3 regions of the Marinoscillum sp. HNIBRBA16962 genome follow, and region 3 is predicted to be linked to each of the others. Evidence: riboswitches for the same ligand, from Rfam matches in the RefSeq annotation. Region 3 holds a riboswitch; each other region holds the start of a gene.
The links. A riboswitch is a leader RNA that binds a small molecule or an ion and turns the genes downstream of it on or off. The one in region 3 is predicted to bind S-adenosylmethionine.

Region 1 (11,016 bases), 2.2 Mb from region 3:
GTGTTCCAGCCGATTTGATCGTTCATTTAGCCGGATTTGGGTTGGTGATCGGCGCCCTGGGTAAGTCTGCTCAGTTTCCTTTTTTCGGATGGCTTCCAAAAGCGATGGTGGGCCCTACACCGGTTTCCGCCCTGATCCATGCTGCTACCATGGTGGCTGCCGGGGTTTACCTGTTGGTAAGAGTGGTTCCCTTTCTCAGTCCCCTGGTGTTAACTTTTACGGCTTTTGCCGGAGCCCTTACTGCCCTTATGGCTGCTTACGCTGCTATTACCCAGCATGATATTAAAAAAGTACTTGCCTACTCCACCATTTCTCAGCTGGGCTATATGGTCATGGGAGTAGGAGTGGGGGCTTACCAGGCCTCATTGTTTCATTTGTGGACCCATGCTTTTTTCAAAGCCGGCCTTTTCCTGGCGGCTGGAGCTGTTATTCACTTTATGCATCAGGCCAACCGTGATGTAGATGGTCAGGATATGCGAAACATGGGAGGGCTGCAAAAGGAATTACCAATTACTGCTCTGGTATTTATGGTTTGCGGGCTTGCGTTATCCGGATTACCCTTTTTTAGCGGTTTCCTGTCCAAAGAAGGAATTCTTGCCGGAGCGTGGGTTTGGGCCAGTCAAATAGAGGGAGCAGGCAGCTGGGTTGCTTACCTGGTGCCGGATATGGCTTTTCTGGCAGCATTTTTAACGCCTTTTTATATCGGGCGGCAGGTACTGCTGGTGTTTTTTGGGACAGCTCGAAAAGAAAGGCTCCCGGTGACCAGACCCGAACCCATCATTTTTGTGAGAGTGCCATTACTGCTTTTGGGAATGGGCTCCCTATGGTTTTTTAATGCTTTAAATCCTTTTAACGCTCACGGTTGGTGGCTGAATGAATACTTGTTTTCATTGGAAATAATTGAAGAAGCTGACGGGGCGGCGATGATCCAGCAGATTACTCTAAGCCTGTCCATTGCCTTATCCATTTTAGGTTTAGCTCTGGCTTACTACCGGTTCAGGCCGGGCAGTTTTCGTCAGAGTAACTATGAGGTGGCTTTTGCCCCAGACAAGGGATACCTCAAGGTATCTTATAGTGAGTGGTTTATCAATGAATTTTATGAGTTCCTTTCTGTTGGTTATCTCTGGCTTGCTAACTTCGCCCGAAGTATTGACAGACGTGTGATAGACCCCATAGTCCATTTTATAGGGGTAGGCGCGGTAGTTTTTAGCAAGTTTCTGAGCATTATCGACCGGGAGATTGTGGACGGGTTAGTAAATTTCATCGCCTGGATCTCCAGACAGACCGGTACTTTGCTGAGCAGGGTGCAGGCTGCACGCGTTCAGACTCAGATTGGCTGGATGGTACTAACAGTGCTTTTGATCATTTTATGGTTTCAACTTAGGGGTGAATAACAAATGATGAATTACCTTCTTTCTTTACTCATTTTTGTGCCTGTTGGGGCAGCTTTCCTGATTGGGGTTATTCCCAAGTCGCAACCCCGGCTGATCAAGATTGTCGCCCTGTTTGCTACCATTGTACAGTTAGTGTTTGGGCTCACATTATTCTTCAGTTATGATGGCTCCATAGTGCCTGAAGAGTGGAGCGGCGCCTTTCAATTCGTAGAACTCACCGAATGGATTTCTTTACAGCTTGGTGACCATGGCAGCCTGAAAATTGATTACTTCCTGGGGGTGGATGGAGTGAGCATGCCTTTAGTGGTTTTAAGCACTATCCTTCTGGTGGTGGGAGTGGTTTCATCCTGGAATCTGACTGAAAAGGTTAAGGGATATTTTATGCTATACCTGATCCTGAGTGGGAGTATTATCGGGTGTTTTGTTGCGCTGGATTTCTTCCTCTTTTATGTCTTTTTTGAGTTTATGCTTTTACCCATGTTTTTCCTGATCGGGATATGGGGAGGGCCCAGGAGGTCGTATGCTTCCATTAAGTTTTTTCTCTACACCCTGCTGGGTTCATTATTCATTTTGATTGTAATGATCGGTCTTTACCTGTCAGTGGGGACCGTTGAAAATAATGGAGAAATAGTTCATACGTTTAGCCTCATTTCGATGATGGATGGCGCTTACCTGCAGGATGCGCTGTTGGCTCCCGGGAATGATTATCTTCTATTTGGGATGCCAGTGAGGTACGTGGCTTTCATTTTTCTGATGATCGGGTTTGCCATTAAGCTTCCGGCAGTTCCGGTGCACACCTGGCTCCCGGATGCCCACGTAGAAGCGCCCACGGCTATTTCAGTGTTGCTGGCCGGGATACTGCTAAAGGTTGGGGGATACGGTTTCTTCAGAATTGCATACTCTATTTTTCCTGATGCAGCTATTGAGTTTGCATATCCGGTTGCCATTTTTGGGGTGATCTCCATTATTTATGGAGGCCTGGTGGCTATGGCGCAAAATGATGTGAAGCGCCTCATTGCTTATTCATCGGTTTCACATATGGGATTTGTGATGCTGGGATTAGCTGCCCTGACCAGCGAAGGGGTTTCCGGATCCCTTTTTCAAATGGTATCGCATGGTTTTATATCCGGGGCGTTGTTCCTGGTGGTTGGGGTGATTTATGATCGAACTCACGATCGTCAAATAGAGGGTGTCAGTGGCCTGGCGAGTAAAATGCCCGGGTACACTTTCTTTGTGGTGATTTTCTTTTTTGCTTCATTAGGATTGCCAGGATTGTCCGGGTTTGTTGGAGAGGTGTTGGTGCTGATGGGAGCCATAGGGACCGAATCTTCTACAGGATTATTTTCAAAATGGGTAGGTATCATCGCCGTATCAGGGATTATTATTTCCGCAGGGTATTATTTATGGACCCTTCAGCGGATGTTCTTTGGAGAATTTTGGACCAAGGAAGCAGCGTGGAGCGAGAAAATGAAAGATCTCACTACCCGTGAATGGATCATGTTGGTTCCTCTTGCGGTATTGGTTCTTTTATTTGGAATTTTCCCGTCGATACTTCTTGACCCCATCGATAACTCATTAAAGTTTTTTGTAGATCACCTGATCAGCCAGGGAGAATTTTATCTAAATCAATGATGCTCTTGGAACAGCTACAGGCAGGTCAGCTACAGGATATTTTGGATCAGCTTTTGCTTTTGCGGTATGAGATCGCATTGGTAGCAGGAGCAATGCTTGTCCTCACAGGAGGCCTGTTGTTTTCGAAGCCTCTTGTATCAAAATTGCTTTATGTCATAGTGTTGCTGGTGGCTCTTTTTGGAGTAACTGTCCGTTCGGAAGAGGTGATCATCCTTTCCGATTTCCTGGTCATGGATGGGCTGGGTGACTTATTCAAAATAGCCTTTGCTGGTTTGTCTCTTTGGATAGTGTTTTTCCCAGAGGTGCGTGAGCGGAAGTCTGAGTTTTATTTTCTGCTCTTATCAGTGATTTTGGGCAGTACCCTGATGCTTTCTGCCAATCATCTCTTAATTATTTACCTTGCCGTAGAGCTTACCTCTTTTGCATCCTACCTGATCACCAATTTCAATTTTGAAAAGCGTTCGTTTGAAGCAGGGCTGAAATACCTGCTATTTGGTGGAGTGAGCTCTGCATTTGCCTTGTATGGAGCGTCATTGATTTATGGGTTTACAGGTACCCTTGTATTATCCGAAATGGATTTTAATGTGATAGGCAGTTCAGGTTTACTGAATTTCGGGCTGGTGACATTCATGGGTGGCTTACTGTTCAAAATAAGTTTGGTTCCTTTCCATATCTGGACACCATCAGCGTATGAAGAAGCACCTACCGAATCGCTCCCGATCCTGGCTTCTTTGCCTAAAATCGGGGCTTTGGTATTGCTTCACAGGATATTCAGGCAGTTAGACATTTTTACTGTAAACTGGCTTTTTGTTGCCGTCGCAGTGATCGGTATGGCAACGATCGTGCTGGGGACACTGGGCGCTATGCGTCAGCACAACGCAAAAAGGCTGATTGCTTACGGAGCTATAGCCCATTCCGGTTTTTTGCTGGTTCCTTTACTTATCCCCGGTGAGACTGGAGCTAATGCATTTATCTGGTATGGGGTGGTGTATATGTTTATGAATCTGGCTGTATTTCATCTGCTTGCCATTTTTGAGGAGCTCGGCATCAAAGATGTTGAGGATTTTTCCGGGCTGAGAGCTGACCAGAGTTACCTCGGGAGTTTGTTTGTTTTGGTATTAATAGCTTTGGTAGGGTTACCTCCCACTGCCGGCTTTACCGCAAAATTTTATTTGTTTTCGGCTTTGTGGTCCTGGTATGAAAACATTGGTGATCCTTTAATGCTCACGTATCTGGGTGTGGGGGTCTTGAGTGTGGTGTTTTCACTTTTCTTTTATTTGAAAATCCCGTATAATTTTTTTCTCAAAGAATCTCAAAATGCAAATACGGTCAGGATCCAGTTTTATCAACGACTTTTGGCAACTATTTTCACAGGAGTGTTGTTATCGATTTTCTTTAGGCCGGATTTATTGAATAACATTGCGGAAAATATTAAATTCATTGCTTGGTAACTGACAAATGAGCGACGCGATAAAACACGAATGTGGAGTAGCAGTGCTCCGTCTTCGACGACCCCTCCAATACTATATTGATAAATATGGCACTCCGGCTTATGCTGCAAAGAAAATGTACCTGCTCATGCAGAAGCAGCATAATAGAGGGCAAGATGGAGTAGGGGTAGCAAACATCAAACTGGATATGCCTCCGGGCACAAGATATATCAGCCGGTACCGCACCACCAATCAGCAGCCTATAGAAGATCTTTTCGGGAAGATCAGTAAGAAATACAGCAAGGCGCAAAAAGAAGGAAAAGAGAACTACACAAATGCTCTATGGATGAAGGAGCATTTTGCGTTTACAGGGGAGGTATGGCTTGGCCACCTGCGGTATGGTACTCACGGAAAAAACAACATCGAAAGCTGTCATCCTTTCTTAAGGCAGAATAACTGGAGAAGCCGAAACCTTGTCATGGCCGGCAACTTCAATATGACCAATGTGGATGAGTTGTTTAATAAACTGGTAACACTTGGTCAGCATCCCAAGGAGATGGTGGATACCGTCACTGTAATGGAGAAAATCGGTCACTTTCTGGATGAAGCAAATCAGGCGATTTTTGATAAGTACCGTGGACAAAAGACTAATCAGCAGATCACTGAGATCATTGAAGATGAAATTGATCTGCGAAGAGTTTTAGAAAAATCCTGCCGTGATTTTGACGGAGGATATATTATGACAGGAATGGTAGGCTATGGAGCTGCTTTTGTGGCCCGTGATCCTCATGGCATCCGTCCTGCTTATTATTATGCAGACGATGAAGTGGTCTCTGTTGCTTCAGAGAAACCTGCTCTTAAAACAACTTTTGACTGTGCTTATGAGGACATAAAGGAGATAAAGCCGGGACATACCCTGATCATTGATAAAGATGGAAGCTTCAGGGAGGAGCCTTTTATTCAGTCAGGGGAAAAGAAATCCTGTTCATTTGAGCGTATTTACTTTTCAAGAGGCACTGACCCGGATATCTACAATGAGCGCAGAAAGCTTGGGGAGCTGCTTATCCCTCAGGTATTAAAAGCTGTGAATTTTGATCTGAAGAATACCATTTTCAGCTACATCCCAAACACAGCAGAAACCTCTTTTCTGGGTCTGCTGAGAGGTATAGACCAATACCTTATCAATCAACGCAAGGACATCATTCTTGATGAAAAACCCAGCGCTGATTCTCTGGAAGATATTTTATCATTCAGGCCGAGGGTGGAGAAGCTTGTGCTTAAGGATGCCAAGCTCAGAACGTTTATCACAGATGATGCGCATCGCGATGATCTGGTAGCTCACGTTTACGATACCACTTATGAGGTAATTAACAAAAATAAAGATACCCTGGTAGTCATAGATGATTCTATTGTGCGTGGCACTACATTGGAAAAGAGTATTCTTACCCTTCTAGATAAGCTTGAGCCTAAAAAAGTAGTTATCGTATCATCAGCACCTCAGATTCGGTTTCCGGATTGCTATGGTATAGATATGAGTAAGATGAAAGAATTTGTGGCTTTTAGAGCTGTATTGGCCCTGTTGGAAGAGCACAATAAGGAATATTTACTAGATGAGGTTTTTGAGAAATGCCTTGCCAGTATCAGAGAGAAAAGTGCTCCAAACTATGTGAAGGAATTATATAAGCCGTTCACTTATGACCAGGTATCAGCAAAAATTACAGAAATTGTAAAACCAAAAAACATGAAAGCTGAGCTCGAAGTGGTTTATCAGACCGTCGATAACCTGCATAAAGCCTGTCCACACCATCTTGGTGACTGGTATTTCACCGGAGACTACCCTACACAGGGGGGGAACCGGGTGGTTAATAAAGCCTTCATCAACTTCATGAAAGGAGCAGAAGTCAGAGCTTATTAAGCGTTTCGCAAAACCAATTCTTTTCCGGAACCTTTCATAACTAACCCTCGTTTAGGTACCATATTCATTTGGCAAATAAGCCTTCTTAAATGGCTTGGTATTGAAAAAGTGGAAATTTGAAGGCTAAAATTTGGAATTCATCTAAAATTTCTCAAAAATGTCGGCTATTTATCATAAATCATTTTGATGTTTGAATAATCTGATTCACCTTTGAGGTATCAATTCTAGAAAAATTGATTTATAAAGAAGCGTGGAGAGACAGGCTCTGAGAAACGCTAGCAACCTGAAAACTAAAATTAAGGTGCTAATTCCTGATTTCTTCTGTATAGTCAGAAGAAGGATATGAATTAATTGATATGAAAATTACTAAAAACGTATTCTTTGATCTCTTCATTAGGCCGGTAAGCAAATGGGCTGTGTGTTGTTGCTGTTGTTGTAAATGATCAGAAACCTTCTGATTTTTTCACAAGAGCAATTTTTAAACCGATAACACACAAAAACTAATGAATACAATCAAAACTAACTTCCTGAACAAACTAAACAGTGCATGCTGTATCTGTATGTGTTGTTGTGTATGCTGTATTTGTACAGCCTACCCGGGGAAGCATTATGTGTAACAAATAAAGAATTTTAACAATAATGTGTCAGAAACCCCGGAGATGAAACCTCGGGGTTTTTTTATGACCAGAAAAAATTAAAGACATGAGCACACAAACAATTAGTCCAGAGGCAGTCGCTGATATACAGGAGCTTAAGGAAAAGATCCAAAGCTTTAAGCTGGGGCAGATTCCGGAAGAGCGTTTTAAGGCTTTTCGGCTGGCCAGAGGGGTTTACGGTCAGCGACAGCAAGGCGTGCAGATGTTTCGTCTTAAACTACCGTACGGCAAGATCACTGCTGATCAGCTGGAGACGGTAGCCAACCTTTCAGAAACGTACACCAATGGAAATCTGCATCTGACCACCCGGCAGAACATTCAGCTTCATTATGTGAACCTGGATGATACCCCGGAGATGTGGGAAGCTCTGGAGAAGGTAGGAGTTACGACAAAAGAGGCCTGTGGAAATACGGTCAGGAATGTAACTGCATCTCCTTTTGCCGGTATAGATCCGGAAGAGCCGTTTGATGTGGCCCCTTATGCTCAGGGTGTATTTGAGTACTTTTTAAGAAATCCTATATGCCAGGAGATGGGGAGAAAGATTAAAATAGCTTTCTCTTCCAGCCGTGCAGATGCTGCCTTTACTTACATTCATGACTTTGGGTTTATCCCTAAACTGCAAGGAAAGAAGCGCGGGTTTGAGGTTCTTGTAGGAGGAGGGCTCGGGGCTCAGGCTTTTGTGGCACAAAAAGCTTATGATTTCCTGCCGGAGGATGAGCTTATTCCTTTTGTGGAGGCCGGATTGCGCGTGTTTGATCGATATGGAGAGCGCGAGCGGAGACATAAAGCCCGAATGAAATTCCTGATCGATCCTAAGAAAGGTTTGGGTCTTGATGGGTTTATGGAGCTGGTAGACAAGGAGCGAAAGGCGCTACCATATCACTCCTACCAGATAAGTGTGCCAAAGGAAAAAACTCCGGTGCCTGAAGAAAAGCCAATATTTGCTATAGACGATTTTGAGTATGATGAAGCTTATAAGCAGTGGTTTTTAACTAATGTGTTCGAACAAAAGCAAGAAGGATTTTATGCTGTGAAAGTCAGGGTTCCTTTGGGTGATATCCACGCTAAAACTGCAAGAAAGCTTTCCGATATCGTAAGAAATTGGGCGGCGGATGATATCCGAATAACCCTCAATCAGGGCTTATTGCTTAAATACATTACGCTGGAAGATATTCCTGCAGTCTATGCTGCATTGAAGGAACTGGATCTCTCTGCTCCGGGATTTGATACACTAGCAGATGTTACAGCGTGCCCCGGCACTGATACGTGTAACCTTGGGGTAACTAACAGTACGGCTTTGGCTAAAGTGCTGGAGGATACGATCCGTGATGAATTTCCGCACCTGGTGGACGAGTCTTTGATCAAGATCAAGATCAGTGGTTGTATGAATTCCTGCGGCCAGCATATGGTTGGTAATATCGGTTTTCACGGAAGCAGTATTAAGCATGGAGACAAGGTAGTTCCGGCCATGCAGGTGGTCATAGGCGGGGGAGTAGATCCTGACGGTAAGGGTTTTATTGCTGAGAAGGTTATTAAAATTCCTACTAAAAGGATACCGGAGACGGTCCGTTACCTGCTCAATGACTATGAGGAAAATGGTACGGAGGAGGAATATTTCAATGCCTACTTTAGAAGACAGGGTAAGCGGTATTTTTATGAAATACTGAAACCCCTGGCTGATGTGACTACTTTATCTGATTCTGATTATCAGGACTGGGGTAAAGTAGATGATTTCGTTCCCGAAATCGGAGTAGGAGAATGTGCCGGCGTAATGCTGGACCTGGTGAGCACCATCTTGATGGATGCAGAGGAGCGGTTGGCTAAAGGGAAAGTGGCTCTGGCAGAGGAAAAATGGGCAGATGCCATTTACTACAGCTACAACACGCTTGTCATAGGAGCTAAAGCAATCCTTTTAAGTAAGGACATTCAATGCAATACACATCAGGGGATCATTGAAGATTTTCAAAAGCATCTGGTAGATACCGGAGAGGTTCAGCTGCCGGTGTCTTTTGATGACCTGACTTTACAGATCAACAAGAATGCACCTGAAGAAGCTTTTGCCAAAGCGTATCTGGAGGAAGCAGAAACATTTTTCAATCAGATCACTGACTTGAGAAATGCTGAGAAGGGTGAGAAGCTGGTGGTAAATGAATTTTACAAAGCTTAGCAATGAAGTAAGCATGATGCCTGATTTTGAAACCGTGAATACATGAAGAAAAGACCGAAATTGACATTGGTGGGTGCTGGTCCCGGTGATCCTGAACTGATCACTGTGAAGGGAGTGAAGGCTATTCAGGCTGCTGATGTGATTTTGTATGACGCACTGGTGGATCCTGAGCTTTTAAGCTATGCACCTGATGCTTTGCATATCCCTGTGGGTAAGCGGGCAGGTAAAGCCAGTGTTTCCCAGGAAACGATCAACGCTCTGATTGTAGAGTACGCTTATGAGTTTGGCCATGTTGTCAGGCTTAAAGGCGGTGATCCGTTTGTTTTTGCAAGAGGGTTTGAGGAAAAAGCTTACGCCGAAAAGCACGGTATCAGCACAGAGGTAGTGCTGGGGATAAGCAGCGTCATGCTTCCTGGTTATTTTGGTATTCCACTTACCTGCAGAGGTATCAATCGCAGCTTCACGGTAGTGACAGCCACTACGCATGAAGGCAAACTAAGTGATGAGGTGCTCAGAGCTGCTGAATTTTCTCCCACTGCATTGTTTTTCATGGGTCTGGGAAAACTGGACTTGATTGTGGAGGCTTATCTGGCTAATGGGCGGGGAGATCTGCCTGTAGCCATTGTCAGTAAAGGTTCACATGTGGATGGCAGTGTTTTCATTGGAAAGGTCAGGGATATAGTTTCCATAGCCGAAGAAAAGCAACCTGAGGCACCGGCCTTATTGATTTTTGGCGAGGGGGCGAGGTATGCCAAAGAGCAGTACCAGGGGAGTGCTGTCTGGGATGAAAACAGAGTGGTGGCATGAGTGAAACACTGACAGACGGAAATGTGCTTTTCCCAGTGTTTCTGAAGCTGCACAAGATCAAAACGCTTGTGGTAGGTGGAGGAAATGTGGGGCTGGAAAAAGTGGAGGCTCTTTTGAAGAACGACCCTAATGCAAACATCAGGGTGATAGCGCCACTAGTGCTTCCGGAACTGGAAAAGCTTGCCGCTCAGTCAGGATCGATCGAAATAAAGAAAAGAAAGGTTAGAAGATGGGATCTCAGAGGCATTGACCTGCTCATTTTAGCAACTGATAACTATTCTCTTCATATTAGACTGAAAAAGTGGGCAGAGAGCCGCCATCTTTTGACCAATGTAGCCGATACCCCGGATCTGTGTGATTTTTATTTGGGATCAACAGTGAAGAAGGGTGACCTGAAGGTAGGGATCAGTACCAATGGAAAGTCCCCGACTTTCGCCAAGCGATTCAGAGAATTGCTTGAAGATGTACTTCCTGAGTCTACTCCCCAGCTCCTTAACCAACTGAAGAATATTCGTGATCAGTTGAAGGGAGACTTCCAGTACAAGGTGGACCGGTTAAACGAAATCACATCAGTATTATCAAGCGAAAAGAAAGAAGATGAGTCAGAAGTGGAACCTAAGTGAACTGAATGACAGGTATACAAACCTGACCTATCTTGATCGGCTAAAGCTGCTTTTTGAGGAGTTTGATCCGGAGGATATCCTGATCACTACTTCGTTTGGCAGTACTTCAGTGGTATTGCTGCATTTGATTAATAAAGTAGCGCCAGGCCACCCGATCTACCTGATCAATACCGGGTATCTGTTTAAAGAAACGCTTGAGTACAAAGAGTACCTGATCAGGGAGTTTGACCTGAACGTGCAGGAAGTAAATCCTAACCCACGATCCCATGAGTTTACAACGAAACATAGAGTTTGGGAAGGAAATCCCGACTTCTGCTGTTTCATCAATAAAGTGGAGCCGTTGAGGGCTTTGAAGAAGAAGCATAAGATCTGGGTCTCCGGTCTTTTACGGT
Region 2 (11,016 bases), 1.5 Mb from region 3:
CCTTTGTACAAACTCCCCCACAAGATCTACGCTGTAAGGATCGCCATACGGATTTCCAAAACCCATAGACAAATAGACGACAAGTGTCTTATCCTCCATTTGGCAGATTTCCTGGATCTCTGCAAGGTTATCAAATGCCGTATCAATAGAGCGGTTGGTGTTTCGTTGCTGAAAGGTTTCTGAGAGTGACAGTGGATAACCCATATAAGTAATCTCATCATAATCAGAAGCAGTTTCCGCACCTCTGACATTGGCTACAATCACCAGCAATTTTGATTTTGTGCTACTTACATTTAACCCTTCCAACACTTCTTTGGTATCCTTCATCTGAGGTATGGCCTTCGGAGATACAAAGCTCCCAAAGTCAATGGTGTCAAACCCCACATCCAACAGGGAGTTGATATACCGGATCTTTAGGTCGGTTGGGATAAAACGGGTTATTCCCTGCATAGCATCTCTTGGGCATTCGATAATCTTCATGTGTTTAAAATTGATGAAATCAGCGGTTTGCCACCCAATTTTGATCATACCCGGCCTGCCTTTGCCGAAAGTGGCTACTGCAGGCAGGTTGGTGTTCTCAATATTTGGGTTGAGCATCATGCTCATTTCATGTGTATAAATATACCCGATTGCGGATTTTTTGATTGTGGATCGTGGACTTTTATGATTGCCGGGGAATACGGACGGGACATACTCCAGGTCTACCCGGCCAACCACCAGGTACTTCCGAACGAGCTCCAGATTCATCCAGACGACCAATCCCACCCCCCTAAATTCCCAAATCCCTAAAAAAGCTCCCTGGCTATCCGGTATACTGAATCCGATTTGCCCATGGAGTAGTAATGCAATACCGGCGCTCCTGCTTCCATGAGTTCCCTGGATTGCTGTATACCCCACTCTATTCCTACTTCTTTGACTGCTTTATTGTCTTTGCACTTCTCGATCTCATGATAGAGATCATCCGGAATGTCAATGTGAAAGATACTCGGTAGCACCGTCATATGTCTTTTTGTAGTGATCGGCTTTAGTCCCGGAATGATCGGCACATTGATATCTTCTGCCCTGCACTTATCTACAAAGTCAAAGTACTTTTGATTGTCAAAAAACATCTGGGTTACTATATACTCCGCTCCACGCTCTATTTTTTGCTTAAGGTACTTCAGGTCTGATTTGATGTTTGGCGCTTCAAAGTGCTTTTCAGGGTAACCAGCAACCCCTATGCAGAAATGTGTAGGGACTGCATTCTGAAGATCCTCATCGAGGTATCGTCCCATGTTCATATTTACCAGCTGATCTACCAGATCAATGGCATATTGATTACCGTCCGGCTCAGGCCTGAAGCTTTTCTCTTCAGCTATGGAGTCTCCCCGAATGGCCAATACATTATCAATCCCCAGAAAATTCAGATCTATCAGGGCATTCTCCGTTTCTTCTTTTGAGAACCCTCCACAAATGATATGAGGCACAGGGTCTACTTCATACCGGTTTTTAATGGCCGCACAGATCCCTACGGTTCCTGGTCGTTTTCGAATGGTTTTCTTCTCCAGGAGTCCGTTTTCCCGGTTTTTATAGACAAACTCCTCCCGGTGATAAGTCACATCAATGAATGGAGGCTTAAACTCCATTAAAGGGTCAATGTGATCAAACAATGAATTGATGCTATCCCCCTTCTTAGGTGGGATTATCTCTAATGAAAAAAGGGTATTCCCTTTCGAGGCATTTATATGTTCAGTTACTTTCATTTCTTTATTGGTATGTAGGCTGTTGGGTTGTTGGGATTTTGGGAATCATCTCCATCAATATCAGCTATTTTTCTTTTCAAATATTGAATATAGGAATTCAGACGTTTTTTAATACCCCAGATTGGGTGCCAGCCATTGTTCTATAGTTTTTTTATCCAGTCTTTTTCTTTTAGCATAGTCTGTTACCTGGTCTTCGTAGATCTTCCCTAACCCAAAATATTTAGATTCCGGATGAGCTATATAAAAACCGCTCACCGAAGATGCAGGCCACATGGCATAGCTCTCTGTCAGCTCAACTCCTATATTCTGTTCTGCTTTCAGGAGGTCAAACAAAATCCGTTTTTCCGTATGATCCGGACACGCAGGGTAGCCTGGTGCAGGTCTGATTCCCAAATACTTCTCTTTTATAAGCTCTTCATTACTAAGCTGCTCAGAACTATATCCCCACAGCTCTTTTCTCACCTTCTCATGCATCATTTCAGCCAGCGCCTCAGCAAAACGATCGGCTACAGACTTGATCATAATAGAGGAATAATCGTCATGGTCATCTTCAAACTTTTTTGCTATTTCCGAAGCTCCAAATACAGATACTGCGAACCCACCAATGTAATCGCTCTCCGGAGAGATAAAATCCACTAAACTCAGGTTGGGGATACCGCTACCTTTTTTACCCTGTTGCCTCAAAAAATGGAAAGTGCAAACTTCATCCTGACCTTCGTTAAACACCATTACATCTTCTCCAACAGCTTTAGCAGGGTATAATCCTACTACGGCTTTACCCTTCAGGGAACCATCAGCAATTACCTTATCGATGAGGGTATTGGCTTCATCGTACAGTTTCCTGGCCTCCTGGCCTACCGTAGGATTCTCAAAGATTTGGGGGAATTTCCCTTTCAACATCCAGGTAGTAAAGAACGGTGTCCAGTCAATATAATTCCTGACCTGATCAAGCGGCACATCTTCAAAAACCTGGTTGCCCAATTTGTCTGGCTTTACAGGCGTATAACTTTGCCAGTCTGCTTTAAATCTATTATTCTTTGCCTGATCAAAGCTTACGGAAGCTTTTTCCTGCTGACGATTCTCATGACCTATCCGAAGGTCATGGTACTCTTGTGCAATTTTCTGAACCAAAGCATCCCGTTTCTCTCCTAATAAGTTAGATGCTACACCAACACTCTTAGAAGCATCCAGCACATGTATCACCGGGCCAGAATATTTAGGGGTGATCTTCACAGCAGTGTGTATCCTCGAGGTAGTAGCCCCTCCGATGAGCAGGGGCAGCTGCATTCCTCTGTGCTCCATCTCTGCCGCCACATGCACCATCTCATCCAGCGACGGGGTGATCAATCCGCTCAACCCAATAATATCTGCATCCTCTTTTGCCGCTTCATCCAGGATCTTTTCTGCCGGGACCATTACCCCAAGATCTACTATATCATAGTTGTTGCAGGCAAGTACCACTCCCACTATGTTTTTACCAATATCGTGTACATCACCCTTCACCGTAGCTAAAAGGATCTTCCCCTTACTTTTTTTAGTATCACCGGATCTTGCTTTTTCCTCCTCCAGAAATGGGATCAGGTATGCCACAGACTTTTTCATTACACGGGCACTCTTGACCACCTGTGGTAAAAACATCTTTCCTGATCCAAAAAGATCACCCACTACGTTCATCCCATCCATCAACGGCCCCTCAATGACATGCAGTGGCTTATCATACTTTTGGCGAGCTTCTTCCGTATCCTCTTCGATAAAGTCTATAATTCCCTTTACTAGGGCATGTTTCAGGCGTTCCTCCACAGGGTTCTCTCGCCATGCAGTATCTGTCTCTTTTACTTTTCCTTTACCTTTTACCTTTTCGGCGAAAGCCAGTAGCCGTTCGGTGGCATCTGATCTTCGGTTGAGTAAGACGTCTTCTACACGCTCCAGTAAGTCTTTAGGGATCTCATCATATACTTCGATCATTCCGGCATTCACGATCCCCATATCCATGCCATGCTTAATGCCATGATAAAGAAAAGCTGAGTGCATGGCTTCTCTAACTACGTTATTTCCTCTGAATGAAAATGAAACATTACTGACTCCACCACTCACCTTGGCTCCGGGCAGGTTTTCTTTGATCCATTTGGTAGCATTGAAAAAATCAACGGCATAATTGTTATGCTCATCTATTCCGGTGGCAACCGGGAAGATATTGGGATCAAATATGATGTCCTGGGGAGGAAATTTCACCACATTGACCAGCAAATCATACGTCCTTTTACAGATAGTTATCCGCCTTTCATAAGTATCTGCCTGCCCATCCTCATCAAAAGCCATCACTACAACCGCCGCACCGTATTGCTTGATCTTTCTTGCCTGATACAGGAAAGACTCCTCTCCTTCTTTCAGGCTAATGGAATTAACCACTCCTTTACCCTGAATGCACTGGAGTCCTGCTTCAATAATTTCCCATTTGGATGAGTCAATCATAATCGGAATCCGTGATATCTCAGGTTCTGATGCAATGAGGTTCAGGAATCTGACCATTGCAGCTTTACCATCCAGCATCCCCTCATCCATATTCACGTCCAGGATCTGAGCTCCACCTCGTACCTGATCGAGGGCTACTTCCAGGGCTTCTTCGTACTTGTCCTCCCGGATGAGGCGGGCAAAACGAGCTGAGCCTGTCACATTGGTTCGTTCGCCAATGTTTACAAAATTGGTGTCTGATGTAATGACAAGCGGCTCCAGGCCAGAAAGCATCAATGGTTTCATAGGCATATCTGTTACCTTCATGGTAACTCCATTCAAAATTTTTGCGGCTAAAATGGTTTAAGCAATCACTTGCTGGTTACTAATAATTTTGCGGGGCTTATACTTGCCGGCTGCCTCCGCAATGGACCTGATATGGTCCGGAGTAGTACCACAACACCCCCCGATAATATTGACCAAACCTTCCTGAAGGTATTCCTCTATCTGCATGGTCATTTCTTCAGGAGTCTGATCATATTGTCCAAATTCATTAGGCAGACCTGCATTTGGGTGGGCGCTCACCATGTAGTCTGATTTCTCAGCCATGATCTGTAAATAAGGCCTGAGCTGGCTGGCTCCAAGGGCACAATTCAGACCAATGCTCAAAAGAGGCATATGACTTAAGGAGATTAAAAATGCTTCGGTAGTCTGACCGGACAAGGTTCGTCCTGACGCATCCGTAATGGTACCGGAAACCATAACGGGTAATTCAATGCCTCTTTCACTCACTTCCTCGTCAATGGCCATTAAAGCGGCTTTGGCATTAAGCGTATCAAAAACCGTCTCTACAAGTAAAGCATCTACCCCCCCGTCAATCAGTCCTTTGATCTGTTCACGGTATGCTGCCTTTAATCCATCAAAAGAAACGGCCCTGAAACCAGGATCATTTACATCCGGGGAAATGGATGCTGTACGGTTTGTCGGGCCTATTGAACCTGTTACAAAACGTGGTTTATCAGGATCTTTTGAGGTGAATTCATCAGCAGCCTCTCTGGCGATTTTTGCTGACTGAAAGTTCAGCTCATAAACCAAATGCTCCAGGTGATAGTCAGCCTGTGCTATTGATGTACTGCTAAATGTATTCGTTTCAGCAATATCAGCTCCGGCCTCAAAATAGGCGGCATGAATCTCCCTGATCACATCGGGTCTGGTGATGGAAAGAAGATCATTATTCCCCTTTAAAGCGTGAGGGTGATCCTTTAACTCTTCATTTCGAAAGTCTTCCTCTTCCAGTTTGTATCGCTGTATCATGGTACCCATGGCGCCATCTAACACCAATATTCTCTCCGACGCTATGTCTTTTAGCTTTGTCATTATCCAGGTTATTTAAAGACATTTATTTGGAGAAAGGTGTGAGTGGACAGCTTATCTCTTCCCTGACGCTTCGGTCTGGGTGGGAATTGGCACCGAAATCCAGACTGTGAACGTCCGAAAAGGTTGCCAAGGCTTCACAGGGCCCAATCCCTCCGCCTTTCTCGATAAATGTGATGCAAATATACACGTGATTCCTCATAATAAAAATGAAAATATTTCAAGGGCTCAATTTCTGAAACGACTACTTTTGGCTCCAATGAAATTTGCAGCTATTGATATAGGATCTAACGCCATCAGGTTACAGATCACCAAAGTGATTGAATTCGAAACAATTATCACGTTAAAAAAGCTTGAATACGTTCGCTTCCCTCTTCGATTAGGCCATGATGTTTTTAAAACCAAAAAGATCAGCCCGGAGCGTGAAGAAAAATTCATGAAGCTTATGACGGCATATAAGCACCTCATAGACCTTTATGAAGTAGATCATTTCTATGGTTGTGCTACTTCTGCCATGCGTGAAGCTAGAAACGGTAAAGAGATTGTTGAGCGGGTGAAAAAGGAATTAAACCTGCAGCTCACCATTATATCTGGCGAAAAGGAAGCTTCACTGATCAATAATGTCATCAGCCTTGATCTGGATGATAAGATATACCTGCATATAGATGTAGGAGGTGGAAGTACCGAGCTCAATTTCTATAAAAATAAAGCCAAGATCTTATCCAATTCATTTAAAATAGGGTCGGTTCGCAGGCTCGACCATGTGGATTCTCCCAAAGCCTGGAAAGCCATGAAAGACTGGATTTACCATCAGGTTAAAGATTATAAGGGCATTACTGCCATTGGTACCGGAGGAAATATCAATAAGATCTATGAGCTTTCACAGGTCGGTAAAAAGAGAAAGATATCCCTCGATACGGTCATGAAAGTGCAGGAATTTCTTAAAAATATGTCTCTGCAGGATCGGATGTCAAAACTCCAGTTAAACCCTGACCGGGCAGATGTGATCATTCCGGCCTCTGAGATCTACATTGAGGCCATGAAGTCTGCCGGTGCCAGAACCATGGTGGTTCCGGATGTAGGACTGAAAGATGGTATAAACTATTACCTTTTTGAAAAGTACTACCCGACAAAAGGGAAGGTATTTGTGAAAAACTCCTGAGCGGGTTTAATAGTTGATAATGGTGAAGGTTCCATTACCTACTTCAGTAACCGTCACTATAAAAATATCATTGTAGTCATCATCAGCAAGTTGGTCAAAAAGCTCTTTTCCGATGAGCTCATTGACCATAAAGGGCACAGTGTTTGAGTGCCCGCAAACCAGCACCGTCTTCCCTTTATGCTGTTTTACGATTTCCTCAACAAAACCTTTCTGATGGGGCTTATATACTTTGGTAATTACACCTTTCAGATGGGCTGTTGGGTAAATGGTACTGGTATTTCTACTGAAACGTGTGGTGTAAATGGTCTCAATAGGTTGGCTGTTCAACATATAAGCCAGTCTTTCAGCCCTCAGCTTACCTTTTTCAGTAAGCGATGGGTCGGATGTACCATCCTGCTCTTTCTCAGCATGCCTCACAAGGATGATTGTTGTCAGGTCCTGACTCCTCACTGGAGACACACCCAGGAATAGCAACAGAATGAAAAAGATCTTCGGGAGAAGGTGTTTGTTGTTCATATCAGAAACTTACCAAATAATTTGTAATTTCATGGGTCCAACATCAGGCCTTTTTTTGAAACTCACTGTCAGCCAAAAAGTCAAATATAGGGTATCTGGGCAGATTATCTTAGTAGGTATTCTGCTGGGAGTTATTTATGTGATGTTTTCAAACGGCTTTTCTGAGCTTATTCCGTTCATTAACGGAGCTATTTCAGGAGCATTGATCGGGATATTGATATCTTTTTTAGAGCTGTGGATCTTTACAGGGGGTATCCGAAAGCTCAAGTTCATTTATCTTCTTTTACTAAGGACCACACTTTACCTCTTTTTGATCGTTTTTATCCTGACAAATGTAGTAGCTACCTCGAGAATGCTCCGTCTTGGTATGTCCTATTCGGAAGTGCTCAACGATGGTGAATTTCAGCATTATCTTTTGTATGGAAACTTTTCGGTTGGCGTTTTGTATGCATTATTTTTTGCGTTCAGCATCAATTTCACCCGAATGATGAGCAGAAAGATGGGACAGGGAGTACTCGTCAGCTTTATCACCGGCACTTTTTACCGGCCTGTACTGCAGGAGCGCATAGTCATGTTTATCGGGTTGGGGAACGTGGATGAATTCACCTCAAGGCTGAGTGAAATTACTTTCTTCAAATTCATTAATGAATACTTCTATGACATCACAGAACCCATAGTAAAGCATCAGGGAATCATCTACGAATACGTGGAAGATACACTGGTGGTCACCTGGAGAATGGAAAAAGGCCTTTTTAATGCAAATTGTGTACGGACATTTCATGCTATAAAAGATAGAATTGAGCAGAAAAGGGAGAAGTATTTTACCAAGTATGGGCTGATCCCCACTCCGATCGGAAGTATCCATACCGGAAGGCTGGTGCGCGCGGAAATCGGAAACATAAAGACGCAGATAGTATTCCACGGAGATGTCATGAATACTACTTCCAGGCTTCTATCCAAAGGCAGAGAGCTTGGGGAAGAGCTTCTGGTCTCTGAAGATCTGATTGGAAAAGTAGACCTGCCACTCCTCTTTGAGAGCAAAGCAGTTGGAAGTATGTCACTGCGTGGCAAACAAAATCCAATTGAAGTGTTTTCAATCCACGATAAAGAACTCCTGGCAATATGAGAGTAAGTTGGCTCAGGCATCGGAACACCAGAATCTCTTTCATGTTCATCGCTGTAGGTGTTCTGTTTGGCCTGCTCTATCCGCTCACAGCCCGAGAATACAATGACCCGATCGCCTTCATTAATGGAATGACGATCGGCCTTTTAGGTGGAGCATTTTTATCCATATCAGAACTTTACCTTCACAGCCCTCTCAAGAGGAAAATGAAATTTTTCAAAAAGGTAATTTTAAAAACACTGGTTTACACCTCCTTCTTCATATTGTTAATCCTATTGGTTTTTTCATTTAACAGAAGTCTTTACAATGGAGAAAATTACACGGAATACCTCCAGGGAGAAGAATTTCATGCTTTTGTATACCATGGAGATTTTCACGTCATCATTTTGTATACGCTACTAATCAGTGCTGGTCTTATTTTTACCCACCAGATCTCCAACAAAATGGGACAGGGCGTCTTGCTGAACCTGATTTTTGGTAAGTATCACACTCCTCGTAAAGAGAAACGGATTTTCATGTTCCTCGATCTCAATGATTCCACAACTATTGCTGAAAAAATGGGTGAAATCCGGTATAACCAGTTTCTCAATGAGTTCTTTTATGATATAACTGACGCAATCCTAAACACCTATGGACGGATCTATCGATACGTCGGTGATGAAATGGTCGTGACATGGAAAATGAAGGACGGCATCAGGAATATTAACTGTTTAAGGGCCTTCCAGCAGGTAAAACGGGATATCAGGAAGCATAGAGAAAAGTACTTAAAAAAGTATGGGATTGTTCCTCAGTTTACGGCAGGATTTCACTGCGGACAAGTAATAGTTGGGCAGGTAGGTGATGTCAAAAGCCAGATTGTTTTCAGTGGAAAAGTCTTGTATGAAGGGGCACAAATTGAAAAGTCATGCAAAAAATTCCAGACAGATCACCTGATCTCCAAACCGCTTATGGATCAACTAAGCCTGCCAGCGTTTTTTGAAAAAGTATTCTCTGGTACCATACAAACCAACCATTCAAAAAACATCGAGCTATTTACTGTAAAAACCAACTAACCAGAATTCGGGCTAACTCTGGTCAAACCCGGCGTTTATTTTTCCCTGATCTTTTCTTTTTGGGCGGATTTTTTCTGAGGTAAAGCAGCGCTCCGATGGCTAGCAGGAGGCCAATAAACTCCCGGGTTCCTTCTATCCAGGGCTTTTTTACCTTCATAGCTCCAAATAACTCTGCTTTATCAGGCTTGCTTAAAAACTGCATCACACTTGGAATGTAGAAGAAAGCATATAAAAGCATGATTACGATCAGGGTGATAATCAATGGGCTAAAATTTACCTGCTTAAGGTAAATCTTTAAAAAAGCTATCAATGCTACTGCTCCGTAGATCAGTATCCAGATTAACGGGTCCGGATCATTATACTGAACCACTGCAAACAGGAGAAAAAGTATAGCTATGACGGCATATTTAATGTTTGGTTTCATAGATCTAATTTACAGGTAATATCCGATTATATAGCGCCTATATAACCAAATACAGGGAGACGATGGTAACTACCTGAAAATCAACTGGCAAGTTTGACCTTAATGTAATTCATTCTTATAATTTACCACTCTACCCGGTAGGTTAGTATAGGAATAAGTCCAAGCTGATATTGAGTTTCTTCACTTCCTGTGAACTGGTCAAAATATCTGTAAGCTTCATTTTTGACATTAAAGGCATTCTGAAGATCGATGGCTAAAACCCGTGTATACTTTTCCCTGTATCTAACCCATTGCACTCTGAGGTCAAACCGGAAGTAACTGTCAGTCTCATAGCCTTCACCCCAGAACCACTGAGGTGGGTTGTATTGTCCCCCCTGGTACAGTAGCCGACCATTGATACCAAATGAACTGGTTTTATCCTCCTTATTCTTTTGCCATTCCTTTCCGCTGGCCAGGCTCAGATTATACCTTGTGTTGTACCTGTTTCTTTCATCAAAGTCTGTTTCCAATGGCGCATCAAACAAGGAACCCCCCAGTCTGAAATAAAACCCATCACTAAAAGCTTTCTCGGTCATCAAACTAAAGCCTGTAGATCGGGCAGAAGCCTCATCTTCAAACAATAGGTAAATTTCAGGAAACTGGTAATGAAACAACTCCGCTCCTATGCTATACCCATTCAAAGTAAGGTTGTAAGCTAAACTATACCTATAGCTCCTGATGAAGTCAGCTTCATTAGTAATGGTAGTCTGGTCTGCTCCGGAACCTGTAAAATATACAGTGAATGGCTGATATAGTTGACTATACTTCCCGGCACCCATCGAAAGCGTAGCGTTCGGACTTACAAGAATTCGTATCTCTGCTCTGGGGTCCCAGGAATGCTGATTGCCATTATTCCAGTTGTAAGTGAGCCCATAATTCACATAAAAATGCGGACTGAGCTGATGATCAAACGCCAGGAAATGACGCCCCAAAAGCTGCTGCTTGTTAAAGCGCTGGCTGTTGGCGGGTATAGGACTTTCAAAAAAGGTGCTTTCGCTTTCTTTGTAATTATAAAAATTCACCGTACTCCCCAGGTATACCCGGTTGGTTCCAAACCTTTTCACATAGCTGGATGTACCTGAATAAATGGTATATTCATCCTGATAATTGATCCGACTCTGATACGCATCCTG
Region 3 (11,016 bases):
GTTTTCCAGCCCTACCAGCCTGGTTCTGGGAAAGTGGATGTCCTCCCTGGGGTTAATACTCGCTTTAACCATCTCTGCAGTAATCCGCCCCCGGTTCCCATCTAAAAGTTTGGGAGAAAGCATGGAGTTATAAGCAAGACCGCCGCCTTCATACAAGAAAATGTGAGATCGCTTGTCACAAATTACCTCATCCTGTGGCTCAGTAGATATCCGCAAAGCAATCTGGTTGGTCATCGTGCCAGACGGGCAATACAAAGCAGCCTCCATACCAAATAGGTCAGCTACCTTTTCCTGCAGGGCATTGACCGTGGGATCATTATCAAACACATCGTCCCCCACTTCCGCACCCATCATAGCTTCCAGCATCTCTTTAGTGGGCCTGGTAACGGTATCACTTCTTAAATCTATCGGCTTTAACTCCATGACACTAAAATATGGATTTAGCCGGAAATCCGGACCGACGCGAAGCGGTATAATTTTATTGAGAACCCTTAATCCGCTGTTTATAAATGTTTTTCATAAATAATGGGAGTGGATGTGATTAAGCTTGCATAGAGGTAATAAAAAAGGGAGCCAGCTACTACTCTGACCCCCTTAATTTAATTAGCATAATATGAAGAGATTTGCTAATTCTACCTATGCTACGGTTACGCTACTCTCCAAAAAAAGAGTTACGGAATTAACATTCTTTAACCGCTCTATTTTCAGGGCAAAAGTCGTACCATTTCGGTTTCTGAAAGGAATAACTGTAAAAAATACATTTTTGGTTCACAACCGTACACTTTAGTGTCCACTTTTAAGTCAAAGTCTTTCATTTATCTTTGGCAGGCTGACACATTTCAGACTATGGATAAACTCTTTCTAATCGCCGGCCCATGTGTGGTAGAAAATGATACCACCCCCTTTGAAATAGCAGAAGAGGTACAAAAAGTGTGTGATGATCTGGATATAGAGTTTGTCTTTAAAGCCAGCTACCTGAAAGCAAACAGGACAAGTATAAACAGTTTCACAGGACTGGAAGAGGACCATTCGCTGAAGATTATTCAGGAGGTGGGGAAGGCTTTTGTTGTGAAAACGCTTACGGATATCCATGAAAGCAAAGACCCGGACAAAGTGGCCCCCTTTGTAGACATTTTGCAAATACCGGCATTTTTATGCAGACAAACTGATTTACTGCTTGCTGCCGGTCAGACCGGAAAACAGATTAATATAAAAAAGGGTCAGTTTATGTCGCCGGAAGCCATGAAGTTTCCGCTGGAAAAGGTCCGATCTACAGGAAATCAAAACGTGTGGCTCTGTGAACGTGGCTTTTCTTTTGGTTATGAAAACCTCGTAGTGGATGCCACTTCCATTACCCGGTTAAAAAAACACAATATTCCTGTGATTATGGACTGTACACACGCCCTACAACAACCCAATCAATCATCAGGGGTAACCGGCGGAAATCCGGAACTCATAGAAACCCTGGCTTTGTCAGCCGCGGCTACAGGGGCTGACGGGCTTTTTATTGAAACCCATCCTGACCCGGCTAAAGCTTTGAGCGATGGTGCAACTATGCTGCCGCTGCATAAGCTGAAACCGATACTGGAAAAAGTAATCAAGATAAGAACTGCTCTTAACATATAAGCATTTTGCAAACACTGGAAGAAAAAGCTAGAAAGATCAAACTACTGATCCTCGATGTAGACGGCACCCTCACCGATGGGGGGATTTATATGATGGAAGACGGCAATCAGTTTAAAAAATTTGATGTAAAAGATGGCATGGGTATAAAACTGGCGCTGAAGTCAGGCATGGAAGTGGGCATCATTAGTCACAGCCTGGTGACTGAGATGGTCAGCGCCCGGGCCAATATGCTCGGCATGAAGTACATCTACATCGGTCAGGATCCAAAACTTGAGATTTTAGACAGGTGGCTAAAAGAGCTTAACCTTACGTATGAAGAAGTAGCTTTCATTGGTGATGATGTAAATGATCTGGAGGTTATGGAAAAGGTGGGATTTAGTGCCTGCCCGGTTGATGCCACCATACAAGTGAAAAACCTTGCTGACATTACCCTCACCAAAGGCGGAGGAAAAGGAGCGGTCAGAGAGTTTATTGATCGGTTTGTTCTTTAGCTCAGCTTTCTCACAAATTGAGTAAAGAAGAGCATAGGCATCGACCAGAGTTTCCTTTCTGATCCGCTTTTGAAAAAACCGAAATGACCTATTTTTTTGATCCCAAGATCAGACGGCCTTATATACTGATAGGAGGTGCTGGCATTTTTATAGCAATGCATTAATGCCTGAGTCGCCGCAACGGGAGCGAGTACCTTATCATCCTCTATATTCACAAAATGCAACGGTATTTTGACAGACTCAAATTCCCTGATCAGAATCCTGTTTCCCTGCAAAACACCCTGCGGATGTAGCCCCCACTTTCTCCATTCCAATGCTATCCTGCTTGGGAGCGGTACTTTACCACCCATTACCCATCCGGGCATGTAGCCAAAAAGAAATGTAGTGAGTGGAATATTGATCAACCAGAAGATCATTACCTGAATAAGCGGCAATCCTTTCCAGTGCCCAAAATAAGCTGACTGAGATCCTACAAAATAAGCTGCAGCAATCCGGTCATGATTAGAAGCCTTGGGAAAAAGCTGGCCAGCCACACTATGACCTATCAAAAAAATCTTGTCATACCTTTGGTCCGCCCATTCAATGACAGCTTTTAGATCATACTCCCCCCATTCACTCATCTTTGCCTGGCAAATGGTCACGGGATCGTGAAGTGACTCTCCAACACCCCTGTAATCGAAAGTAATGACATCAAAATCGTCGTAATTGCTGGCATATTCTGCAAACCGTCTGTAGTATCCCTGAGGGGCAGCTGTAGCGGGTCCGATAATTATTAAATGGGGACTTTTCTTCTGAGAGCCAAACACCGTGGCGCTTATGTTTACCTGGTCATCTGTAGCAATCTCAATCGCTTCAGCCTTTTGCATGCTTGTCCATTAAAAATTGATGTACTGAAAGGCGGTTAAACACATGGCTGTCGCAAATGTATACAATCCTCAAATCCAATTAATATCTTGACCTTGTAATTTAAAATCAGATAGAATAACCAGGCTCATTTCAGAAAAATCTTACTCAAAAGCCCAAAAACATTTAGCCTTTATTCCGAAGTAGCTTAAATGGGTTTAAATTCGCAATCCGTTTGGCAATGTGTCCATTTCAAATATTTTTGCAACTCAATACGAAACAAGTCCGAAATGAGCGTTCTAGTAAATAAAGATTCCAAGATCATCGTGCAGGGGTTTACCGGTTCAGAAGGTACCTTTCATGCCTCTCAAATGATCGAGTATGGTAGTAATGTAGTAGGTGGTGTTACTCCGGGGAAAGGCGGACAGACTCACCTTGATAAGCCTGTTTTCAATACCGTAAAGGACGCTGTAGACCAAACAGGAGCAGACGTATCCATCATCTTTGTACCACCTGCATTTGCTGCGGATGCTATCATGGAAGCTGCGGATGCCGGCATCAAAGTGATTATCACCATCACAGAAGGTATCCCGGTAAAAGATATGATGAAGGCCAAGCCGTATGCTAAGAAAAGGGGTGCCATTCTCGTAGGTCCTAACTGCCCGGGAGTAATCACTCCGGAAGAAGCGAAGGTTGGCATCATGCCTGGATTTGTTTTTAAGAAAGGGAATATAGGAATTGTTTCCAAATCAGGAACGCTGACATATGAGGCTGCCGATCAGGTAGTGAAAGCAGGACTGGGTATTACCACCGCTATAGGAATAGGTGGAGACCCGATCATCGGAACATCTACTAAAGAAGCCGTGCAACTGCTGATGGATGACCCTGAAACTAAAGGCATCGTAATGATCGGAGAAATAGGCGGTAACTATGAAGCGGAAGCCGCACAATGGATCAAGGAAAATGGAAATAAAAAGCCGGTTGTTGGATTTATTGCCGGACAAACAGCCCCTCCGGGCCGAAGAATGGGACATGCCGGAGCTATCATCGGCGGAAAAGATGACACAGCAGAAGCTAAAATGAAAATTATGGCTGAAAATGGTGTGCATGTGGTGAAATCACCTGCAGACATAGGAGAAGTCATGAAAAAGGCCCTGGCATAAGGAAGACAAAATACAGAAATGAAAAGTCGGTTAAATTATTTTAGCCGACTTTTTGTATTTAATGGCAGGGAACAATAATCATTAAATATCTTTAACGTTGAGATAGCAGCATTATGAAAAACATAAAATACCCCATATTAATAGTCCTATTCGCAAGCTTACTTTTATGGTCGGGTTGCAATAAAGATAACGAGCCCAAAACGGCATTCGACAAGGTCAACAACTGGATTTACAGCGAAATGGACTTTTGGTACTATTGGACCACCGACCTGCCAAAAAAACCAGGCACAAACCTTAACCCGGAAACTTTCTATAAAAGCCTCTTAGTGCCTCAAGACAGATTTTCTTTTATACATGATAACTATGAAGAATTAATAGACCTTCTCAATGGAGTGAGCCTGGAATCTGGCTTTGAATACAAGCTGTACCTGGAATCAGATGGGAGCGAAAATGTGATCATGCAGCTCACCTATATCAAAGACGGAGCTCCTGCCGACCTCCTCGGAATGAAACGTGGAGATATCATCTATACGATTAATGGCGCACAATTGACCACTTCCAATTATAAAGAGCTGCTAGGAGAAACAAATGCTGAATACACAGCCCAATACAGAAGGTATGATTTTGATAATGAAGAGTTTGTAGATCAGGGCTCAGTAACTATCAACCCAACCACGTTTGCTGAAAACCCGATCCTGCTCGATACTGTGTATGAGATCTCCGGAAAGAAGATAGGCTACTTGGTCTATACATTCTTTTCCACCGGCCCATCTCAGGGCAGTACCGTATACGATGAGCAGGTAGATATGGTATTTAATGAGTTTAAAAGTCAGGGCATCACAGATTTCATCCTGGACTTAAGATTCAATAGCGGAGGAAGTGAGTTGTCCGCAAGAAATCTTTCCAGCCTGATTGTAAAAAACGCCACCAGCGAAGACCTGATGTTTAAAAAACAATACAATGATGAGGTACAGGACCTTATTCTGAATGATGATGACCTGGGTGAGGATTTTCTGAACCTTCCCTTCTTCGATAAATCGGAAAACATAGGGGCCAATATTGGGAATATGGTCCACATCATCACCTCCGGTCGCAGCGCCTCGGCCTCTGAGGTGGTTATTAACTCACTAAAACCTTACATGGATGTATTCATCGTAGGTGACACCACGGTAGGAAAAGATGTAGGTAGTATCACCATCAATGAGGAGGATAATCCTGAAAACGAGTGGGCTATTCAACCAATAATAGTGAGAATTGTAAATGCGGATAATCAGGATTATCCGGATGGATTTATTCCGAATGTTCTCATTGAAGACAATTTCCTTGTTCTCAATCCCCTGGGAGACACAGAAGAACCACTTTTAAATGCGGCTCTAAGTGCAATTGGCGTACAAACTGCCCGTATCATTCCTCAATATGAAACTTTAGAAAGAAGTCCAATCCTGCAGTCCATTGATAAAAAAGCATGGAACAGGCGGTTTATTTTGGATAAAAATTCCTTTCCAAAGAATCTCCATTTGAAGGATTTTTAAAATTTCTTTTTGCAAACAAAAAATTCCGTGCTAGGTTTGCCTTCTCAAATCGGTAAATGATCGATTTATAAAGAAGCGCTGAGAGACAGGCTCTGTGAAGCGCTAGCAACCCCCACCCTAAACGGGAAGGTGCTAATTCCTGTCCTGATAGATATTCTGTTGGGAAATATAAATTGATAAGTATGAAAATCAACATCCAAAGCATCCTCAAGGAACTCGCTTCATTTTTAGAATCTGAAGCAGAGCAGTTTATTGATCAGTTTGATATCAGCGATCAGGATTGCTGTTGTATGTGTTGCTGTTGTTAGTACTGCAGGCCATTCCAAACGCATGTGAATGCATCAGCCCGCCCCGACGGTTACCATCGGGATCAGAAAAGCCCCCTTACATTTTTTCACAGCACTAAAACATATACAACAATGTCAGACCTTAAATTCGAAACTTTACAATTACATGCCGGCCAGGAAGCAGACCCTGCTACAGGAGCTCGTGTCGTGCCTATTTATCAAACCACCTCATACACTTTCAAAAACTCAGAGCACGGAGCTAATCTTTTTGCGTTGAAAGAGTTTGGAAACATCTACACCCGGATCATGAATCCAACCAATGATGTTTTTGAAAAGCGTATTGCTGCTCTGGAAGGAGGAGTTGCGGCAGTGGCTGTAGGGTCAGGTCAGGCGGCGCAGTTTATTGCGCTCAACAATATTTTACAGGCAGGAGATAATTTTGTCTCCACTTCATTTCTCTATGGCGGCACTTACAATCAATTTAAAGTTGCGTTTAAACGACTGGGAGTTGATGTGCGGTTTGCAGAGAGTGACACTGTAGATGCCTTTGAGCAACTGATTGATGAAAATACCAAAGCGCTCTACCTGGAAACCATCGGTAATCCCGGGTTTAATGTTCCGGATTTTGATGCATTGGCTGCTTTAGCTGATAAGTACGAAATCCCACTTATTGTGGACAACACCTTTGGTGCTGCCGGATATCTTTTCAGACCCATTGAGCACGGAGCAGCTGTAGTAACCTCCTCAGCCACCAAATGGATAGGCGGGCATGGAAACAGCATAGGAGGAGTGATAGTAGATAGCGGAAAATTTAACTGGGCCAATGGTAAGTTCCCACAGTTCACAGAACCTTCAGAGGGTTATCACGGACTGGTTTTCTGGGATGTGTTTGGTGAAAAAAATCCACTTGGATTGCCCAATATTGCCTTTGCGATAAGGGCCAGAGTAGAAGGGTTACGGGATTTCGGACCTGCACTGAGCCCTTTCAACAGTTTCTTGCTTCTGCAGGGACTTGAAACACTTTCGCTCAGGGTACAACGAACCGTAGATAATGCACTGGAGCTGGCCCAATGGCTGGAGGAGCATCCGCTGGTGGAATCTGTAAACTATCCGGGACTGGAAAGCAGCAGCTATCACAAACTGGCTAAAAAATACCTGAAAAATGGCTTTGGCGGAGTGCTCTCGTTTGTCCTCAAAGGGGAAAAAGAACACGCTACCAGCCTTGTGGACAATTTGGAACTGGTTAGTCACGTGGCTAACGTAGGTGATGCAAAGACACTGATCATACAACCAGCAGCCACTACTCATCAGCAGCTCAACAATGAGGAGCAACTCACAGCCGGAGTTTTACCCAATTTGTTGCGAGTGTCTGTGGGCATAGAACACATCGATGATATCAAAGAAGACTTTCAAAAAGCTTTTGAAAAAATATATGCAGACAACCCCATTAACTCCTGATACGACCTTGGAAAAGCAGATTTCTCCTAAAACTTCCACACTAAAGGTTCCCGGACCTTTAGTGTTGGAATGCGGAGCCACGCTTGAGGATGTAAAAATTCGGTACACTACCATTGGTAAACTCAACAAGGATAAAACCAATGTAGTGTGGGTTTTCCATGCATTGACTGCAAACAGTGACCCTTCTGAGTGGTGGCCACAGCTTATTGGAGAAGGGCTCACCATTGACCCAAAAGATAAATTCATTGTTTGTGCCAATATGCTTGGGTCCTGTTATGGCACTACCGGCCCAAAGGACAGGAACTTTCCGCTGGTAACCATTCACGACATGGTCGAACTGCACAAGGTGCTAAAGGACCATTTGGGTATAAAAAGAATTTTCCTTGGCATTGGCGGGTCAATGGGCGGCCAGCAGCTCCTGGAGTGGGCAGTTCAAGAAGGTGAATTATTCGATAACATCGTCCCATTGGCCACCAATGCCTTTCATTCTCCCTGGGGTATTGCTTTTAACGAAGCTCAGCGAATGGCCCTGGACAACATCGATACAGCCAGAGGTCTGGAAACAGCACGGGCTATAGCTATGCTTTCTTACCGGCACTATAACGGATTTGATAAAACCCAAAAGGATGTGGATCACCGCTGGGATCATTTCTCAGCATCCTCTTATCAACGATACCAGGGAGAGAAATTAAGAAAGCGATTCACGGCAGAAAGCTACTACTACCTTTCTAAAGCTATGGACAGCCACCATATTGGCCGAAACTTCGGTTCAGCTGAGGCTGCCCTAAAAAGGATCAAATCTAAAGCGCTGGTTATAGGCATTGATACGGATGTATTGTTCCCGCCATCGGAACAAAAATTTATTGCCGAGCACATTCCGAATGCCACCTTCGAAACCATTCATTCTGATTACGGACATGACGGATTTTTAATAGAAGCAGAACAGATCGGTAACCTTTTAAGGAAAATTTTAGCATGATCAGCCGTTATCAATGACCTGGCTCTTTTACTAAGTGGATTCAGATACCGCCGAAATACCCAAAAGACCATTTTCAGGAAAACTGCCTAAACCGGGATATCGAACAATTACCCACCCTACTCGTTAGTTTAGTATAGAAACATTTGGTTTTAAGTATTAAAATAACAATATTATGAGTGGCGCAAGAACATTATTCACATTTATCACCGGAGTAGCTTCGGGATTGGCATTGGCATACTATGCTGACCCAAAAGGAAGCCAGCAAAAGCTCAAAAAAATTGAGAAAGAGCTTAAGAAAAACAGGAAGGTCTTTGATAAAAAGCTTACTGAGTATAAAGGGTACTATAACAACCTTGTAGAAAAATATGCTAACACGTCAAAAGACCTGATCGAAAATGCTAAGGGATTAGTAGACGATGCTAAAAAAAATGTAAAAACAAGTAATAGCAAATAGCTTAGTAAACAGATTGAAAAAAGGTCAAGGGCATCTATGTGGTGCCCTTTTTATTTTACATTATCTGCAATTCGTTTTTTAATCATACAGAAGGGCTTTGACTGTTTATAATTATTTGATAAGTCGTGGTGTCGCAGAAGAAAAAATGAAAGTCACAGGCTATGGAGAAACACGGCCGCTTTACAAAAATGACACGGAGGAGCACAGAGAGCTTAACAGAAGGATCGAAATCGTCTTTATCAAAAATTAAACCGCATTCATTAAAGAGCTATCCAGGTATTCCCAAGTTTGCTGCCGGGATCTTCTGACCTATAGAATCCAAATTGCATAACTACTGTAAAACAAAAGGGCACCCAACAGCGCCCTTTTTTCGATCGCGGTGGAAAATAAAGGTACTCTATCAGGATAACCAAAAGGAAGCAATCGTGGTGAGGGCCAGCCAGCCCACAAATGTTCTAAACAAAAACTGATAAACAGATCTGCTTACTTCCGAGTTATATGCGTTCCAATGACTGATATATTTAGCCAAAGGGTGAGTTTTATCTTTCTTTCGAAGCAAAGTCATTTCAGTGTTTCTTTGGGATAAAGGTAGGTTAGCTGGCATTCACAATCCTGCCAACATCTTTCAGAAACTTGCCAAATTAAAAAAACCCGACCTCCTGGAGACCGGGTTTATGCTTGTTCACTTAGGGTTCAAGCTGCCTGAGTTTATTTTTTGATGACTCGTATCTTTTGCTCGCCACTTATTAGCAAATAAGTCCCTGAAGTCAATTGAGTCAAATCTAGTTGTCTTCCAGTCTGACCAGTAAGCTGAAGCCTACCCTCCAGATCATAGATGGATACATCTTCCCTTTTTTGGCTCATCACGATCAAATAATCTGTGGTTGGATTTGGATAGACTGTGACTATTATTTTCTCTACTCCCAGTGGACTGGCCTCTGTCAGCGTGAAGGTTGCTGTCTGTTCACCCTCATAGTTTGCCTCATCTATTGTTACCACTACCTCGTATGTGCCAGCACTTGTAGGTGCATCCGCTGATCCATCGTAGGTGATCGTGTAGTTAAGATCAGCTGGTTCTGTGATGACCGTTGGCTCCTTTGCGGTACCATCCGTTTCCTGTTCCAGGTCGGTGATAGTTATGGTTGCCTGCGCTTTGCTGATGGTCAGGATACCTTCTGTGTAGGTAAAGTTGTAGTTAGCCGCCTCACCTCCGCTTACTGTGATGGCATAAGTTCCTGCATCACTTATTGCTGTTGCAGCTGTGCTTACAGTAGGCTCCGTTGTTAGTACGGAGGCATCTTCTCCATTCACAAAGCCTGTGACCTGGTAGGTAAGCGTTGGTAGGGCTTCTCCAAAAGCTATTTCCTGGTCATCGGCTGTTACCGTAAGGCTTGCAGGTAACACCTTAAAGCTCTGTGATACCGGAGCTGCTGCTTCATAGCTGTCATCTCCAGCCTGGGTAGCTTCTATGGTTACTGTACCAATCCCTGTGAAGCTTAGTGCTTCTCCGGACAGGGTAGCTGGTCCGCTTGTTACTTCATAGCTCACAGGCAGACTACTGGTAGCTGAAGCTGTAAGTGTCAGCTGGTCTCCGTACGTCTGGTCGGCTATAGCCTCAAAGGTGATCGTCTGGGTTTCCTTCACTTGTTCAGTCACTTCAAAGCTTTGGGTTATAGTCTCTGCTGCTTCATAGTTATTGTTGCCACTCTGAGAGGCTGTTACCGTGAAAGTGCCTATGCTGTTGAAGGTCAGTGTATTTCCTTCAATACTTCCATCACCTGCATCAAGCACGAAGCTTACATCCAGACCTGACGATGCTGTGGCAGTCAATTCCACTGAGCCAGTCAATAATTCCTGATCGGCTATGGCATCAAAAGTGATCGATTGAACAGCTTTATCTACTGTCAAAGTTTGCTCCACGCTGGTAGCGGGATTGTAATCCGCATCCCCGGCCTGCGAGGCGGTGATCGTGGTAGTCCCGGCTCCCACTATTGTGACGGTGCTTCCACTGATGGTCGCAACACTCTCATCGGAGCTGCTGTAGCTTACGGCTAGTCCTGAAGAGGCTGTAGCAGTCAGGTCAAAATTCGCACCACCGTAAGTTTTGGTTTCAAGAGGTTCGAAAGTGATTGTCTGGTTGGTTTTACCTGGATCAGTGACCGAAAAGCTTGTTGTAATACTGG

Region 1: linked by a shared signal. The riboswitch ahead of AC3E9V_RS05530 (nitrite reductase) and the one ahead of AC3E9V_RS22145 (O-acetylhomoserine aminocarboxypropyltransferase/cysteine synthase family protein) in region 3 are both predicted to bind S-adenosylmethionine.
Region 2: linked by a shared signal. The riboswitch ahead of AC3E9V_RS15615 (homocysteine S-methyltransferase family protein) and the one ahead of AC3E9V_RS22145 (O-acetylhomoserine aminocarboxypropyltransferase/cysteine synthase family protein) in region 3 are both predicted to bind S-adenosylmethionine.

Annotation. Positions count from the first base shown of each region.
Region 1 covers NZ_CM173603.1:1,308,061-1,319,076, forward strand. The annotation lists gene AC3E9V_RS05510 (NADH-quinone oxidoreductase subunit 5 family protein) at 1-1,394, shown strand, start outside; gene AC3E9V_RS05515 (complex I subunit 4 family protein) at 1,398-3,026, shown strand; gene AC3E9V_RS05520 (NADH-quinone oxidoreductase subunit N) at 3,023-4,477, shown strand; gene AC3E9V_RS05525 (amidophosphoribosyltransferase) at 4,485-6,371, shown strand; SAM riboswitch class I at 6,607-6,720, shown strand; gene AC3E9V_RS05530 (nitrite reductase) at 7,074-9,194, shown strand; gene cobA (uroporphyrinogen-III C-methyltransferase) at 9,237-10,001, shown strand; gene AC3E9V_RS05540 (precorrin-2 dehydrogenase/sirohydrochlorin ferrochelatase family protein) at 9,998-10,624, shown strand; gene AC3E9V_RS05545 (phosphoadenylyl-sulfate reductase) at 10,599-11,016, shown strand, end outside.
Region 2 covers NZ_CM173603.1:3,770,505-3,781,520, forward strand. The annotation lists gene AC3E9V_RS15600 (hydroxymethylglutaryl-CoA lyase) at 1-897, opposite strand, end outside; gene metF (methylenetetrahydrofolate reductase [NAD(P)H]) at 786-1,742, opposite strand; gene metH (methionine synthase) at 1,851-4,535, opposite strand; gene AC3E9V_RS15615 (homocysteine S-methyltransferase family protein) at 4,557-5,570, opposite strand; SAM riboswitch class I at 5,619-5,741, opposite strand; gene AC3E9V_RS15620 (Ppx/GppA phosphatase family protein) at 5,827-6,729, shown strand; gene AC3E9V_RS15625 (phosphoglycerate mutase family protein) at 6,736-7,245, opposite strand; gene AC3E9V_RS15630 (adenylate/guanylate cyclase domain-containing protein) at 7,277-8,371, shown strand; gene AC3E9V_RS15635 (adenylate/guanylate cyclase domain-containing protein) at 8,413-9,420, shown strand; gene AC3E9V_RS15640 (transmembrane 220 family protein) at 9,443-9,844, opposite strand; gene AC3E9V_RS15645 (TonB-dependent receptor) at 9,967-11,016, opposite strand, start outside.
Region 3 covers NZ_CM173603.1:5,305,817-5,316,832, forward strand. The annotation lists gene AC3E9V_RS22110 (threonine aldolase family protein) at 1-423, opposite strand, end outside; gene AC3E9V_RS22115 (hypothetical protein) at 614-787, shown strand; gene kdsA (3-deoxy-8-phosphooctulonate synthase) at 847-1,626, shown strand; gene AC3E9V_RS22125 (KdsC family phosphatase) at 1,632-2,117, shown strand; gene AC3E9V_RS22130 (alpha/beta hydrolase family protein) at 2,114-2,983, opposite strand; gene sucD (succinate--CoA ligase subunit alpha) at 3,251-4,123, shown strand; gene AC3E9V_RS22140 (S41 family peptidase) at 4,237-5,655, shown strand; SAM riboswitch class I at 5,718-5,830, shown strand; gene AC3E9V_RS22145 (O-acetylhomoserine aminocarboxypropyltransferase/cysteine synthase family protein) at 6,075-7,400, shown strand; gene AC3E9V_RS22150 (homoserine O-acetyltransferase family protein) at 7,408-8,379, shown strand; gene AC3E9V_RS22155 (hypothetical protein) at 8,552-8,833, shown strand; partial or broken gene AC3E9V_RS22160 (OmpA/MotB family protein) at 8,928-9,083, shown strand; gene AC3E9V_RS22165 (LamG-like jellyroll fold domain-containing protein) at 9,542-11,016, opposite strand, start outside.